Companilactobacillus allii: one gene and its partner. The main gene of each other region encodes a partner of the protein of the gene in region 2 in a complex. Links are inferred from orthologs where the notes say so. Each region holds a gene or a part of one and is shown on either strand. Other genes may lie near its edges. The genes, in order: smc and BTM29_RS10310.

Region 1 (11,558 bases), 330 kb from region 2 along the record:
GAGCTTTATACTTGGATCAAGGAAATACAAAGGTCGAAGAATTTCTTGAAAGTGTAGTATATCCACATATTGACTCAGGTGAGTTTTCTGAAGATACAGATTTCAAGACACATCTACAGGAACGTTTACAACAATCAGGTGAAGTTGAAATTGATTACAAGGTAATTGATGAAGAGGGTCCTGATCATGATAAGAAATTTGAAATTGAATTAATTGTTAATGATAAGATCTTGTCAAAAGGATTTGGTTTTAGTAAAAAGCATGCTGAACAAATGGCTGCTAAAGAAGCATTGGAACAATTGAAGTAGAAGAATTATAGGAGTTTTTATTTTATGCCATTAAAATCATTAACAATCAATGGGTTTAAATCTTTTGCTGATAAAACAAAGATTGATTTTACAAGCGGAATTACCGGTATTGTAGGACCCAATGGAAGTGGAAAATCAAATATCACCGAAGCAATTCGTTGGGTTATGGGAGAACAGTCAGCTAAGAGTCTCCGTGGTGACAAGATGGTAGATATTATTTTTGCCGGAAGTGCAACTAGACCACAAATGAATCACGCTGAAGTTATATTAGAGTTTGATAATTCTAATAAGGAACTTAAATCTGACCAAAATAATATCACCATCAAACGTAAGCTTTTTAGAAATGGTGATGCAGAATTTTCAATCAATAATAAATCTTGCCGTCTCAGGGATATCACAGAATTATTTATGGACTCAGGGATGGGTAAACAATCGTTTTCAATCATATCTCAAGGTCGTGTTGAGGAAATATTTAATAGCAAACCGATTGAGAGACGATCAATTATCGAAGAATCTGCAGGAATAGCTTTATTTAAGCAGAAAAAAACTCAGGCAGAAAGTAGGTTATCTGAAACAACTGATAACCTGCATAGAGTCTCTGATATTGTTTCTGAACTTTCAAAACAAGTGGAGCCATTAAAGGAACAGGCAAGTATTGCTAGAGATTATAAAGAACAAAAAAATAAGTATGATAATATTTATCAACAAATATTAACTATTGAAATTAAAGATTTATCAAAGGCAAAACGTGAAACAGAATCGAAATTACGTGAGGTTAAACTTAGTCTTCAAAATATTGAAAAACAAGTTAAGAATTCTAATGAACATGTAACTCGTAATCGTAATGAAACTAGTGAAATAGTTAAAAAAATTGATTTTAGTCAAGATGAATTAGTTAGGAAGACACAATCCTTAGAAATTTTGAATGGTAAGGTTGCTGTCTCTGACGAGCGTAATGGGTTTAATACGACTAATCAAACCTCTTTGAATGAACAGTTACAAAATATTACAAAAAGTAAAATTCAACATGAAAAGAAATTATCTGATTGTAATATTAAAATTGAACAATATAAAGAAGAAATTAGTAGTTATAGTAAAAGACTCAAAGAAATTGAGCAACTTCAAAAGAAAACGCCAGAAGAAATTCAAAATAATATTTCAAATTTACGTGATAGTTATGTTAATACGCTTCAAGAACAAGTTTCTACTGGTAATGAGCAAAAATTTACCCAAAGACAACTTGATCGAATTAAATTAAGCGATGAAGATATTAATAATCAGTTGGAAGATATCAAAAAGAACTTGAAAGAAACTAACATTTCTGCCAACGAAGTGAGTGAAAAGTTGCAACACTTTATTGATGATAATCAAGATTTAATTAAGAAAAATGATGAGCTTGATCGAGACATTAAAAATGTAACTGAGACTGGTCAGTCTGAAAATCAAGAATATTTGAAATCTTTGGAGAATCTTCAAGAAACTAAAGCAAGAAAAACTGTATTAGACAATATGCAGCAAGAACATGTGGGCTTTTTTGAAGGTGCTAAAAATGTTTTAAATAATCAGGATAAAATTGGTGGGATTATTGGCGCGGTTGCTGAATTAATTAAGGTGCCACAAGAATATCAATTAGCAATTGAAACAGTAGTAAGTAATCAATTACAGGCAATTGTAACTAAAGATGAACCCTCTGCAAAAGAAGCAATAAGCTTTTTACGTAAGAGAAATGGTGGTCGTGCAACGTTTTTGCCAATAAATATTATTCGCGGCAGATCAGTTAATAGTAGTGATCTAAATGCTTTAAGCCAAGTCCAAGGATATATTGGTGTAGCAAGTGAGTTGGTTAAGTTTGATTCTAAGGTTGAAAATATAGTTAAAAATATTTTGGGAAACCTTTTGATCGTTAAAGATATTAATGCAGCTACAAGAGCATCATCAGTCTCTGGTCGTAAGTATCGTGTTGTAACACTTGATGGAAACGTGGTTAATGCTGGTGGTTCAATGACTGGTGGCCAACAGCGTCGTGTAAATTCTAGTATTTTAACTAGAAAAGATGAACTTGTAAAATTGAATTCGCAATTGTCAAAACAAGAAATGGCACTTGATCAAAAACAACAAACAGTCGTAGATTTACGTGAGAAATTAGTAAATTTAAGAAATGAAAAGAAACAAATCGAAAGTAAGTTGTCTAATTTTAATCAAGAACGTAATCAATTGAGTAATCAGTTATCTAGTTATCAAAGTGAACTTAAGCATTTACAGGAACAAAAAAAAGCCGTTGAGTATAATGGCAATAAAAATGACGAAGAACGCAAACAGTTAAAAAAGAATTTGGATGGACAACTTCAAGGATCCAAAGAGCTTCAGAAAAAAGTTACTGATCTACAGTCTGATATTGAGGCCAACCAAAAGCTTTTAAAGGACTTTGATTCAGAATTAACTCAAATAACTAGCGAAATACAGCAAACACAAACTAAATTAGCAGTTGTTAAGAGCAACCAAGATAATGAACTTAAACAAAAGAAACAATTTGACCAAGAAATTTTGGATGATAATGATAAAATTAAAGAATTGAAAATACGCTTGGATCAACTTAATTCTGAACGTGATCAGTTAACTTTGAGTAATTCAGAAGTTAAAACCAAAATAACAGAACTGAATGGAACTATTAAATCTTTAAAACTTACTTTGAGCGATCTACAAAAACAAAGAAGTGAAAAAGAACAAGTGGCTGTGAAGCTAAACGATGAAGCACAGCGTAGTTTTGATTTACAAAAATCTGCTTCTGATGAACAAGAGAATTTAGCTATTTCTGTTACTAAAATAACCAATAAGATAGATACTCGTTTGGATGTATTGTCTGAAGAATATCAACTAACTTATGAAGCAGCAATGAAAAATCTAAAAGCTCAAGACTTAGACCCAGATGATTTAAAACGTGAAGCAAAGTTACTCAAAATGGGGATTGATGAATTAGGTACAGTTAATTTGTCTTCTATTGATGAATATGACAAAGTGAAAGATAGATATGAATTCTTGACCACGCAACAAAATGACTTGCTTAAAGCCAGACAACAATTACTTGATACAATGTCTGAGATGGATCATGAAGTTTCCACTAGATTTAAAAAGACCTTTGACAATGTTTCTGCTGCCTTTGAAATGATTTTCCCTGAAATGTTTGCTGGTGGTCGAGCCAAGCTTGTGTTGACTGATCCAACCAATCTACTAGAAACAGGAATTGAGATCATTGCTCAGCCACCTGGGAAAAAATTTCAGAGATTAAGCTTATTATCAGGTGGAGAAAAGGCCTTGACTGCAATAACATTGCTGTTTGCCATTATCAAGGTTCACCCGGTTCCGTTTTGTATTTTGGATGAAGTTGAGGCTTCACTAGATGATGCCAATGTAGATCGTTTTGCAAGTTATCTAAATCGTTATGATGATAATACTGAATTTATTGTTATTACTCACCGTAAGGGTACAATGATGAATGTAAATCGTTTATATGGTGTAACTATGGAAGAATCAGGTGTTTCCCGAATGCTATCAGTTGAAGTTCAAAATCTACATAATAACTTAGCTTCGTTTAACAATTAAAAAGGAGATTAAAGTATGGGACTTTTTGATCGAATTAAGAAGGCTTTCACCGGTAAAGATGATGATGAAGAAAAGAAATCTACCGAGGAAAGTATAGAGAAACAAGAATCAACTGAAGATACAAAAGAAGATGATACTCAAACCCTTGAGAACGTCGATAATAATGAAGTAGAAAAACCAGTGGAACCTACTGAGAAATCTACAGATGAACCTGGCGAAAAATCTATTGAAACCACAGATTCTGAAGATGTTTCCAAAAAATTGGATACTACTAATACGGATGAAGTTACAAAAGTTAAAGAAGAGGTTAAACCGCATACCTCTGAGCCAGTCAAAGAAGTAGAGTCTAATACTAGTGTTCAAGAAGAACCTGAGGATATAGAATCCGAAAGTGACTCTTCAGAAACAATTACGGATACTACAACTACATCAGAGAGTCCAGCGGAATCAGATGAATCTACAGATGAAGACGAAAAGGAAAAATCTGAAGAAAAAGATGTAAAAGAATATGATGAGGGCTTAAAGAAGAGCCGGAATTCATTTAGTACTAGATTTAATCATTTTTTGGCTAACTTTAGAAGTGTCGATGAGGATTTCTTTGATGATCTAGAGGAGCTTCTTATCGAATCAGATGTTGGATATGAAACAGCTATGCGTATATCTGATGAGTTACGTGAAGAAGTTAAGTTGGAGAATGTTAAAAAAAGATCAGATGTTTCGGACGTTATTGTACGTAAATTGGTTGATATGTACGATGAAGAGGGAAAAGAAGAAGATAACTCTTTAAAATTTAGTACAGATAAAGTTCCAACAGTATTTTTGTTTGTTGGAGTTAATGGTGCTGGCAAGACTACGACAATTGGTAAGTTAGCCCACAGATATCAACAAGAAGGTAAGAAAGTTCTTTTGGCTGCTGGAGATACATTTAGAGCCGGAGCAATTGAACAACTTCAAGAATGGGGTCGTCGTGTTGATGTACCTGTTGAAGCAAGCAAACCTCAAACTGATCCAGCATCAGTAGTTTTTGATGCTGTTAAGCGTGCAATTAATGAAAACTTTGATATATTATTGGTAGATACTGCAGGTAGATTACAGAACAAAGAGGGCTTGATGCGTGAACTTGAAAAAATCAAGCGTGTGATCACTCGTGAATTACCTGAGGCGCCTCAAGAAGTATTGTTAGTTCTAGACGGTTCAACTGGCCAAAATGCCTTAAGTCAAGCCAAACAATTTAATGAGACCACTGAAGTTTCAGGAATTGTTTTAACAAAGATTGACGGAAGTTCACAAGGTGGTATTGTATTAGCAATCAGAAATGAATTGCATATTCCAGTTAAGCTAGTTGGACTTGGAGAACAGATGGATGATTTACGTGATTTTGATCCAGAGAAGTTCATCTATGGATTATTTAAGGAACTCATTGTTGGTTCTGGTAAATAATTATGGATATTGATGAGAATACTAAAATTAATTTGTTATATAATTTTTATCATGCATTACTTACAAAGAAACAAGATCAATATGTAGATTTGTATTATGTTGAGGATTTTTCTCTAGGTGAAATTGCAGAGCAACTTAAGGTTTCTCGTCAGGCAGTTATGGATAACTTGCATAGATCAGTTAGTCTATTAGAATCATTTGAAGTTGAGCTTGGACTAATTAAGAAGACGCAGGAAATAGATGATATTTCTGGAAAACTTGAAAAAGTCGTTTTGGCAAGATATCCAAACGATAAAGAATTGTCCAAATTAGTTAAACGTATTTCAAAAATAAATGAAAAATAATGGGAGCAAAAAATGGCTTTTGAAGGATTAAGTGAACGACTACAAAAAGTTTTTTCTTCACTAAAGGGTAAAGGAAAACTTTCTGAAGACGATGTTCGTACTGTAATGCGTGAGGTTCGTATGGCTTTACTTGAAGCCGATGTTAACTTTGACGTTGTAAAGAGTTTTGTTAAACAAGTTAGAGAACGTGCTTTAGGTTCTGAAGTTATGGATAGTTTGACACCTTCTCAACAAGTTATCAAAATTGTTGACGATGAGTTGACCAAATTAATGGGGGACGAAGCAGTTCCTTTAAATAAGTCTCCACACATACCTACGATTATTATGATGGTTGGTCTGCAAGGTGCCGGAAAAACTACAACAGCTGGTAAATTGGCTAAGTACTTAATGGCCAATGATAATGCCAGACCGATGTTTATTGCTGGGGATGTTTACCGTCCTGCTGCTATTGAGCAATTGAAAGTGGTTGGAGAGCAAGTCGGAGCACCAGTCTATGATGAAGGTACTGATAAGGACCCTGTTGACATTGTTCGTAATGGATTAAAGCAGGCTGATGAAAATAAAAATGATTATGTAATTATCGATACTGCAGGACGTTTGGAAATTGATGATAAATTGATGGATGAACTATTGCACATAAAAGAATTGGCACATCCAGATGAGATCCTTTTCGTTGCTGATTCAATGACTGGTCAAGTGGCAGCTAAGGTTGCACATGGTTTTGATGAACAATTAGATATCACTGGTGTAGTATTAACTAAATTAGATGGTGATACTCGTGGTGGTGCTGCACTTTCAATTCGTTCCGTGACTGGAAAGCCAATTAAGTTTATTGGACAAGGTGAAAAATTAGATCAATTGGATGTATTCCATCCTGATCGTATGGCTGATCGTATCTTGGGTATGGGTGACATGCTTACTTTGATCGAAAAGGCTCAGACAGATTATGACGCTAAACAAGCAGAAGATATGGCTGAGAAGATCAGAGAAAATAGTTTTGATTTCAATGATTTTATTGATCAAATGGATCAAGTCCAAAAGATGGGTCCTCTTGATGAAATAATGAAGATGATTCCAGGTATGGCTAATAATCCACAACTTGCTAATGTTAATATTGGTGAAAAGGATATTGATCACTTAAAAGCAATTGTTTATTCAATGACACCAAAGGAACGTGAAAATCCAGATTTATTGAATCCGTCGAGAAGACGTAGAATAGCCAGTGGTTCTGGTCGAAATATTCAAGAAGTCAATCGTATGATCAAGCAATTTAAACAATCCCGTGACATGATGAAACAAATGAGTAAGGGAAATATGTCAGGTATGGATCAGATGATGGGCGGTGGAATGCAAGGTAAATTAGGTAAGATGGCAATGCATTCTATGGTTAAAAAACAAAAGAAGAATAAGAAGAAGCGTTTGAAGAAAATCAAGCGTTTTAAATCAAAATAAAAAAACACAGGGTGTAAAGAAAAAAACTTTACACCCTGTGTTTTTTTGTGTATACTAACAAAGTTAAGTATTTAGGAGGAAATCAAATGTCAGTTAAAATCAGAATGAAACGTATGGGTAGTAAGTTAAGACCATTTTATAGAATCGTTGTTGCAGATTCACGTGCACCACGTGATGGCCGCTTTATCGAACAAGTTGGTTACTACAACCCAATTTCACAACCAGAAGAAATTAAATTAGATGATGATAAGATTATGGACTGGTTACAAAAAGGTGCACAACCTTCAGATACAGTTCGTAACTTACTTAAGACACATGGTATTATGCAAAAGTATCATGAAAGTAAATATTCAAAATAATGAATAAGTAAATTGGGATCAGATAAAACTTTGTTTTATCAGGTCCTATTTATTTATCATGGAGGATTCAATGACTGAAGAACTTTACAGAGTGGGTACAATTGTTAATACTCACGGTATTAAAGGTGAATTAAGAATTATTCCGATTACAGATTTTCCAGAGGAAAGATTCAAAAAAGGTGCTAATCTTTTTTTGCGTCAATCTGGTAAAAAAGATAAAAAACTTATTGTTGAATCATCTAGGAAACATAAGAATTTTATTTTAATTAAGTTTGAAGGCTATGATAATATCAATGACGTCGAACAATATGTTAAATCGGAATTATTCTCTGGTAATGAAACAAAACCTAAACTTAATGATGGCGAATTTTTCTACAGTCAAATAATTGGATTAACCGTTGTTGATCCTAATTTGGGTGAAATTGGTAAAATAAAAGAGATAATTGAACTTGGTCCTAATGATGTTTGGGTTGTTAAAGGTCCAAAATACAAGGAAGTTTTAATACCTTATATTGCAGATGTTGTTAAAAAAGTGGATCTCGATGCCAAAAAGGTGGATGTCGAAATTCCGGATGGATTGATAGATTAATGGATATTACAATTTTAAGTATCTTCCCTAGAATGTTTCAATCTTTGGATGAATCATTGATAGGTAAGGCTCAAGAAAAAGAATTAGTTAACATTGATGTTGTAGACTTTAGGGATTTTACGACTAACAAACAAAATCACGTTGATGATGCTCCATATGGTGGTGGAGCAGGGATGTTACTTCAAGCTCAGCCGATTTATGATGCTATGGATTATGTTGAAACTAAGAAACCCGGTAAAAAAAGAGTTATTTTGCTAGATCCAGCAGGTAAAACATTTAATACCAATATGGCTAGAGATTTTGCTAAAGAAGATCAGTTGGTATTTATCTGTGGCCATTATGAAGGTTTTGATGAGCGTGTAAAGGATTTGGTTACTGATGAGGTGTCAATCGGTGATTATATTTTGACCGGTGGTGAGTTACCAACGATGAGTATGATTGATGCTACATTACGTTTTGTACCAGGTGTTTTGGGCAATTCTGTTTCTGCAGAGGATGAATCATTTTCAAATGGTTTATTAGAGTATCCTCAATATTCTCGACCTGCTGATTTCAGAGGCAAGAAAGTACCTGAAGTATTAACAAGTGGTAATCATGAGAAAATTCGTTTATGGCGTTTGGAGCAATCTTTGAAGAAAACTTTGAATAGACGTCCAGATTTATTGGAAGATGTTGAATTCAGTAAAGAAGAACGAAAAATATTAAATGATATAAAATCAAAATAATAGTTTACAGTTAAAATCAAATAATGTATTATTGTAAGAGTGTTTGAACACATATTAACGATATTCCGCTGTATATTCTTTAAGATATATAAGAGTGTCGAATGAGGAGAAGCTTTAAATGAAGAAATTAATTCAAGATATTACATCAGAACAATTACGTTCAGATATTCCTGACTTCCGTCCTGGAGACACAGTTCGTGTCCATGCTAAGGTTGTTGAAGGTTCACGTGAACGTATCCAATTATTCGAAGGTGTTGTAATTAAGAGACATGGTTCTGGCGTTAGTGCTACATATACTGTTCGTAAGATCAGTAGTGGTGTTGGTGTTGAAAGAACATTCCCATTAAACACACCACGTGTTGAAAAGATTGATGTTGTAAGACATGGTCGTGTACGTCGCGCTAAACTTTACTATCTACGTGATCGTAAAGGTAAGGCAGCTCGTATCAAAGAACGTCGTCGCGATATCTAATGACTTTAAAAAAGATGCCTTAGGTATCTTTTTTTTTGTAAATAAAAAAGAATGCCAAAGGCATTCTCAAATTAAAATATTTCTGGACGATATAGTCCAACAACTTTTCCTAAAATTTCGATATTATCCAAAATGATTGGATCCATCGTATCGTTTTCAGGTTGTAGTCTGAAGTGTCCATCTTCACTGTAAAATCTTTTACAAGTGGCTTCAATGTCTTCAGTCATTGCGATTACTATTTCGCCATTATTAGCAGTATGTTGTTCATGAACGATTACTTGGTCACCATCCAAAATACCGATATTTATCATACTTTCACCGTGAATTTCTAGCATATATAATTCACCGGAATCGCGGTTTAAGTCAGGTGGTAAAGGGAAGTAGCCCTCTGGGTTACGTTCTGCTGTAATAGGTTGGCCTGCAGCAACTGCACCTAGAATTGGAATTTGTTTTGATTTTATACCAATTGAATTAAGACCAGCAACTGTTAATTCGATAGCTCTAGGTTTTGTTGGATCACGCTGGAGATATCCCTTTTTCTCTAGTCTTGATAAGTGACCGTGAACCGTTGATGTTGATGAAAGGTCAACTGCTTCACATATTTCTCTAACTGTTGGCGGATATCCATGTTCGTCTAAATAATCATGGATACATTGTAAAATTTGGGATTGTTTAGATCCTTCTGCTTTTGACATTAGAACACCTCATTGTTAATATCTTAGTTAGATTGTATCAGAATAATGATATAAATTCAAACAAGTGTTCGGTATAATAAAGAGAGATCAAAAAAATATTAATTTGATTCTCTAGTATTGTTTTAGGAGATAATGTTTATGAAAGAACAAGAAAAGCTTATTGCTGAAATTAATGAATTGGCACATAAGGCAAAAGCTGGAACAATTACGCACGAAGAAGAGCATCAGCAAGAAGTTCTAAGGAAAAAATATTTAGCAAATTTCCGAGCTGGTTTCAGACAACAAATCGAGACTATGCGCGTGTTTGATAAAGAAGGAAAAGAAGTTACACCAAATAAAGTTAAAGAAATTCAACGTAAAAAAGGATTACGTGACGATTAGTCCTTTTAATTACATTAAATTTTTTGTATCATTATAAGATGTATGGAAAGGGTGAACAATAGATATGGGAATAACAATCGCAGTTGGTATTATAGCTTTATTAGTTGGTGCAGTCGGTGGTTTCTTTGCAGCAAGATATTACATGAAGAAATACTTCGAAGATAATCCACCAATTAATTCTGATATGATTAAGCAAATGATGGCTCAAATGGGACAAAAGCCTTCACAAAAGAAATTAAATCAATTGATGAGTTCAATGAAAACTCAACAAAAGAAAAGCAATAAAAAATAGTTTATAGATTATAGGTCACACGAGATTATTAAATTAATCTTGTGTGACCTATTTTTTTATATAAGGAAAACAAATTACAGCTAAATACGAACTAATATAATTATTTACTATTAAAATTTTCTTTTTTAAAGCGTATCCACGAATAATAATTAACTGTATCAATATAAATGTACGTATTTTGGTTGAAAGATCAAAAAAAAACTGATATTATTTGTTTACTAATAAAGAAAGGGTAAACAAATAATGAAAGACGTTGCAATAATTATGGGATCTATCTCTGATTTAAAGACAATGAATAAGACTGTCGAGACGCTAGAGAAATTAGAAGTTAGTTATGAACTTAAAGTGATATCTGCGCATAGAATGCCACAAGAAATGCTTTATTTTGCCTCTCAAGCTTCTCAAAGACATTTTAAAGTAATTATCGCCGGTGCGGGTGGAGCAGCACACCTACCCGGTATGGTGGCTTCCTCGACGATACTTCCAGTTATAGGTGTACCCGTTCAAACTAAAGCACTTAATGGTATGGATTCATTATTATCGATTGTACAAATGCCTAGTGGTGTTCCTGTGGCTACTGTAGCAATTGGAGAGTCAGGAGCTATAAATGCTGCAATTTTAGCAACTAAAATTTGTGCTCTTGAAAATAAAGAATACGAATCAAATCTTATTAAGTATCAAAAGCAAATGCATGATAATTCTGTTGAAAGTGGGAAGAATCTTGAATAATCAAATTTTATCTGGTTCGACTATCGGAATTATTGGTGGTGGTCAATTAGGACAAATGATGTCTTTATCTGCCAAAGAGAAAGGGTACAAAGTAATTATCTTAGATCCTCAACCTAATTGTTCAGCAGCACAGGTTTCGGATGAACAAATAATCGCTGAATATAGCGATTTA
Region 2 (4,018 bases):
AGCCTTCGTACAAATTGAGGGCTACACATTTGCTTTGGATTTAAGTGAATTAGAAAGTGTTCCTGAATTAGGGGATGAGATCACTGGTTTTGTTTATGAAAATCAGGCACATAAGAACAAAATGACTGCTAATTTGCCTTCAGTATCACAAGGAGTTTGGGATTATGCTGAAGTTACTGATGTAAGATCAGACCTTGGGGTCTTTATTGATGTTGGATTAAAGGATAAGGATATTGTTGTTTCATTAGATGATTTACCATTGGAACATTCTGAATGGCCTAAAAAAGGTGATCGTGTCATGGTTAAACTAGATGTTGATCACAAGGGACGTTTATGGGGTAAACTTGCTGACTTAAATCTTTATATGCAATTAGTACGTAGCGCCAATGACTCTATGAAAAACAGAGATGAAGAGACAACCGTAATTGCAATTAGAGATTCTGGTACTTTTGTTATTACAGAAGATTACTATTTAGGTTTCATTCATGTAAACGAGCAGTCTGGTCCAATGCATATAGGACAACACGTAAAAACTCGTGCAATTGGCTCAAGTCATAGAAGATTGAATCTATCAATGAAACCACGTGCATATGAAGAAATCACTCCAGATGCACAGATGATTATTGCAGTGTTGGAACATTCTCAAGATGGTAAAATGCCATATACTGATAAGAGTGATCCTGATGATATTAAAGAATACTTTGGTATCAGTAAGGGTAGTTTTAAGCGTGCATTAGGTAATCTAATGAAACAACGAAAGATTGAACAAAAAGATGGTTTTACGTATCTTAAATAGAGGTGGAACCATTTGACTGAGAAATTGACAATCCATAATCAAAAAATGATTGATACAATAGCTGATTATGGACGTTATTTAAGACTTGATAGAGGTTTATCAAAGAATACGATCACATCTTATCAACAAGATTTGTTGGAATTTAGTTATTACTTAGAAAATAACCAAAAAGATACATATCCTGAGGACCATTTTGTGATCACTAATTTTTTTGCCGATCAAGACAAGCAAGGTAAATCTAAAACAACACAGATGAGAATGTTTTCTTCTTTAAGACGTTTTTATCAGTGGTTAGAATTAATCAACAAAATTGAAGTTAATCCGATGAATGAACTAGATGCGCCTAAAAAAGGTCAACATCTGCCAATAGTATTGTCAATGCAAGAAGTAGATTCATTAATTGAATCACCTAATACACAAACACCATTAGGTATTAGAGATAGAGCAATTTTTGAAACAATGTATGCAACTGGTTTACGTGTTAGCGAACTGGTTAATTTGTCAATGAATGATTTACATTTAGACTTAGGCTTAATTAAGACCTTAGGTAAAGGTGACAAAGAGCGATTATTACCAATCGGAGATACCGCTATTAAGTGGATTCAAAAATATTTTTCTGAAACTCGTGATCAGTTGGTTGAAAGATATGGTGAACAGAAAGAAGTTTTTCTGAATTTTAGGGGAAACAAATTAACCAGACAATCTATTTGGCGAATGATTAAAAAATACATTGCACAAGTTGGTATTAAAAAAGATGTTACACCACATACGTTACGACATTCGTTTGCGACAAACTTATTGGAAAATGGTGCTGATCTACGTGTTGTTCAAGAGTTATTGGGGCATTCTGATATTTCAACCACTCAGATATATACTCATATTAATAAAACAAGGATGAAACAAGTGTATGAAAACTCGCATCCTCGTGCATAGGAGATAATATTTAAATATGCTTAATAAATATAGTGATGAGAACAAAAAAATTGCCATGGGATTTTTATCGTATATTCATGATTTGAAAGACATGTCTAATTTAGATCAAGAATTAAATCTTTATAAGGAAGATGAAAATCGTCAGTTGTATCTTTGGAAGAGCAATATTGAAGACTATTCGGGAATTGTGGCACTTTCTTTTTCAGCACATACCGTGTTTATTGAGTATATTTCTTTGAGTCCTTCCTATCGTTCACAAAGTAATATTTTTAAAATCTTTGATGATATTCAACAAAAGTTCTCAAATTATACGATTTTGGGAAACTTTAACCTTAGTGAATTATTAAAAAGTTGGCGTGAAAGCAAAGAGGAAGAGCGTAAATCGTCTGTAGTTACAGGTGAAGATGCATTAGAAAATAATAAATAATGGAAAAATTAAATTTAGTTTTAACGGATTTTGAAGGACCAATTGACTTACTGCTCCATCTTATTAAAGAGTCCAAAATAGATATATATGATATTCCCATTGCTCAAATCACACAGCAATATATTGATTATTTGAATAGTATGAAAGTTTTGGAGTTAGATGTTGCTGGAGATTACTTAGTGATGGCATCAACTTTGATGTCAATTAAAAGCAAGATGTTGTTGCCACAAGCACCTGATGAAATCGACGAAGATTTTGAGATGGAAGATCCACGTGATGAACTAGTTTCACAATTATTGACGTATCAGACTTTTAAAAGGGTATCAGAATATTTTGAACAAAAAGAACAAGTACGTAAGTTGTCTTTTGATAAAGATATGAGTATACCGAAAACTCAATTGGAACAATTTTTAAAGCCTGATTCTGTAGTGCTTGATGATTTGGCTACAACTTTTGCTGAAATATTACGACAACAAAAGAATCGTCAACCACAGACTGAAATTATACAAAATGAAGTCTTGTCAATAAAAGATGCTACAGAAAATATTTTGGATAAATTATCAAGTGTTAAAAGAACAACGTTTAAGTCACTTTTAAAGTTACAAGATAATATTGAGGAAGTTGTTACTGATTTTATAGCTATACTTGAAATGGTGAGTAAGCAACAAATAACGGCGACTCAAGAAAATCTTGATAGTGAATTAATAATTGAATTGAGGAATTAATAATAGTGTATCAAGCAAAAATTATGGCATTACTTTTTGTTGCTGGAGATCAAGGGATAAAGGAACACGATTTAGCACAGTTACTTGAAATAGATAGTGCAGCATTAAGACAAAATATTGAACAATTAGAGATTAAGTTGGATAGTGATGAAAATTCAGGTATTAAGCTAGCTAACTTTAATTCTCAATATAAATTGATTACCAAATCCGTATATAGTGACGTATTAACCAAGTATTTCAAATCTGGCTTAGGAACCAAGCTGAGTCAAGCAGCGTTAGAGGTATTGTCAATTGTGGCGTACCGACAACCAATAACTAGAATTGAGATTGATGATATACGTGGAGTTCAAAGTTCCGGAAGTATCAACACACTTCTAGCTAGGAATTTAATCAAGGAGGATGGGAAGAAGAATGTTCCCGGACATCCTAATCTATATGTGGTTACGGATTATTTCTTTGATTATTTTGGTATTAAGAATTTAAAAGAATTACCTGAAATAGAAAAATTTGAAAATGATGAAACTGAGAACATAGGAGATTTTGATGGAAAAAATTAGATTACAAAAATTTATGGCAGACGCAGGTGTAGCTTCGCGTAGGAAGTCAGAACAAATGATTTCTGAAGGACACGTTGTGGTTAACGGTAAAACAGTTAGAGAAATGGGAATTAAAGTAGATCATAGCGATAAAATTGAAGTAGATGGAATGCCACTTCATAGTGAGAAGAAACGCTATATCTTGATGTATAAGCCCCGTGGTGTTATTTCTGCTGTTAAGGATGATAAGAATAGAAAAGTTGTTACAGATCTTTTGGAAGATGTTGATGAACGTGTATATCCGATTGGAAGATTAGATTATGATACTTCTGGCTTATTGTTGTTAACTAATGATGGTGATTTTGCCAATCTATTGATGCACCCAAGATATCATGTTGAAAAAACATATATTGCAAAGGTCCAAGGCTTTTTGACAGTTGAAGAAATTAAAAAGCTAGAGAATGGTCTGAAACTAAAGGATTATACGACTTCACGTGCTAAAGTACATATCATGTCAAAGGACACTAAAAAGAATACTTCACTTGTAAAAATGGTGATTCATGAAGGACATAATCATCAAGTAAAGAATATGTTTGCAGCC

What was found.
Region 1: the proteins of BTM29_RS10310 (region 2) and smc are in contact, whole or in part, in a crystal structure (PDB 3ZGX), measured with the Bacillus subtilis proteins. The link is inferred for Companilactobacillus allii from one-to-one orthologs.

The regions. Positions count from the first base shown.
Region 1 is NZ_CP019323.1:1,747,824-1,759,381, forward strand. The notes cover bases 1-4,108. They hold smc (chromosome segregation protein SMC), read left to right. Parts: upstream 1-332; coding sequence 333-3,908; downstream 3,909-4,108. Other genes in these bases: rnc (ribonuclease III), read left to right, coding at 1-308; ftsY (signal recognition particle-docking protein FtsY), read left to right, coding at 3,924-4,108. Also shown: more of ftsY, read left to right, coding at 4,109-5,348; YlxM family DNA-binding protein, read left to right, coding at 5,351-5,692; ffh (signal recognition particle protein), read left to right, coding at 5,705-7,144; rpsP (30S ribosomal protein S16), read left to right, coding at 7,231-7,503; ribosome maturation factor RimM, read left to right, coding at 7,574-8,092; tRNA (guanosine(37)-N1)-methyltransferase TrmD, read left to right, coding at 8,092-8,817; rplS (50S ribosomal protein L19), read left to right, coding at 8,936-9,289; transcriptional repressor LexA, read right to left, coding at 9,361-9,984; BTM29_RS08610 (DUF896 domain-containing protein), read left to right, coding at 10,123-10,365; BTM29_RS08615 (YneF family protein), read left to right, coding at 10,430-10,657; purE (5-(carboxyamino)imidazole ribonucleotide mutase), read left to right, coding at 10,901-11,386; purK (5-(carboxyamino)imidazole ribonucleotide synthase), read left to right, coding at 11,379-11,558. UniProt on the Bacillus subtilis protein: Required for chromosome condensation and partitioning.
Region 2 is NZ_CP019323.1:2,075,903-2,079,920, reverse strand. Bases 1,076-4,018 are described here. They hold BTM29_RS10310 (segregation and condensation protein A), read left to right. Parts: upstream 1,076-2,155; coding sequence 2,156-2,881; downstream 2,882-4,018. Other genes in these bases: BTM29_RS10300 (pseudouridine synthase), read left to right, coding at 3,425-4,018; scpB (SMC-Scp complex subunit ScpB), read left to right, coding at 2,905-3,438; BTM29_RS10315 (RibT protein), read left to right, coding at 1,746-2,156; xerD (site-specific tyrosine recombinase XerD), read left to right, coding at 1,076-1,729. Also shown: BTM29_RS10325 (CvfB family protein), read left to right, coding at 1-796; more of xerD, read left to right, coding at 842-1,075. UniProt on the Bacillus subtilis protein: Participates in chromosomal partition during cell division. May act via the formation of a condensin-like complex containing Smc and ScpB that pull DNA away from mid-cell into both cell halves.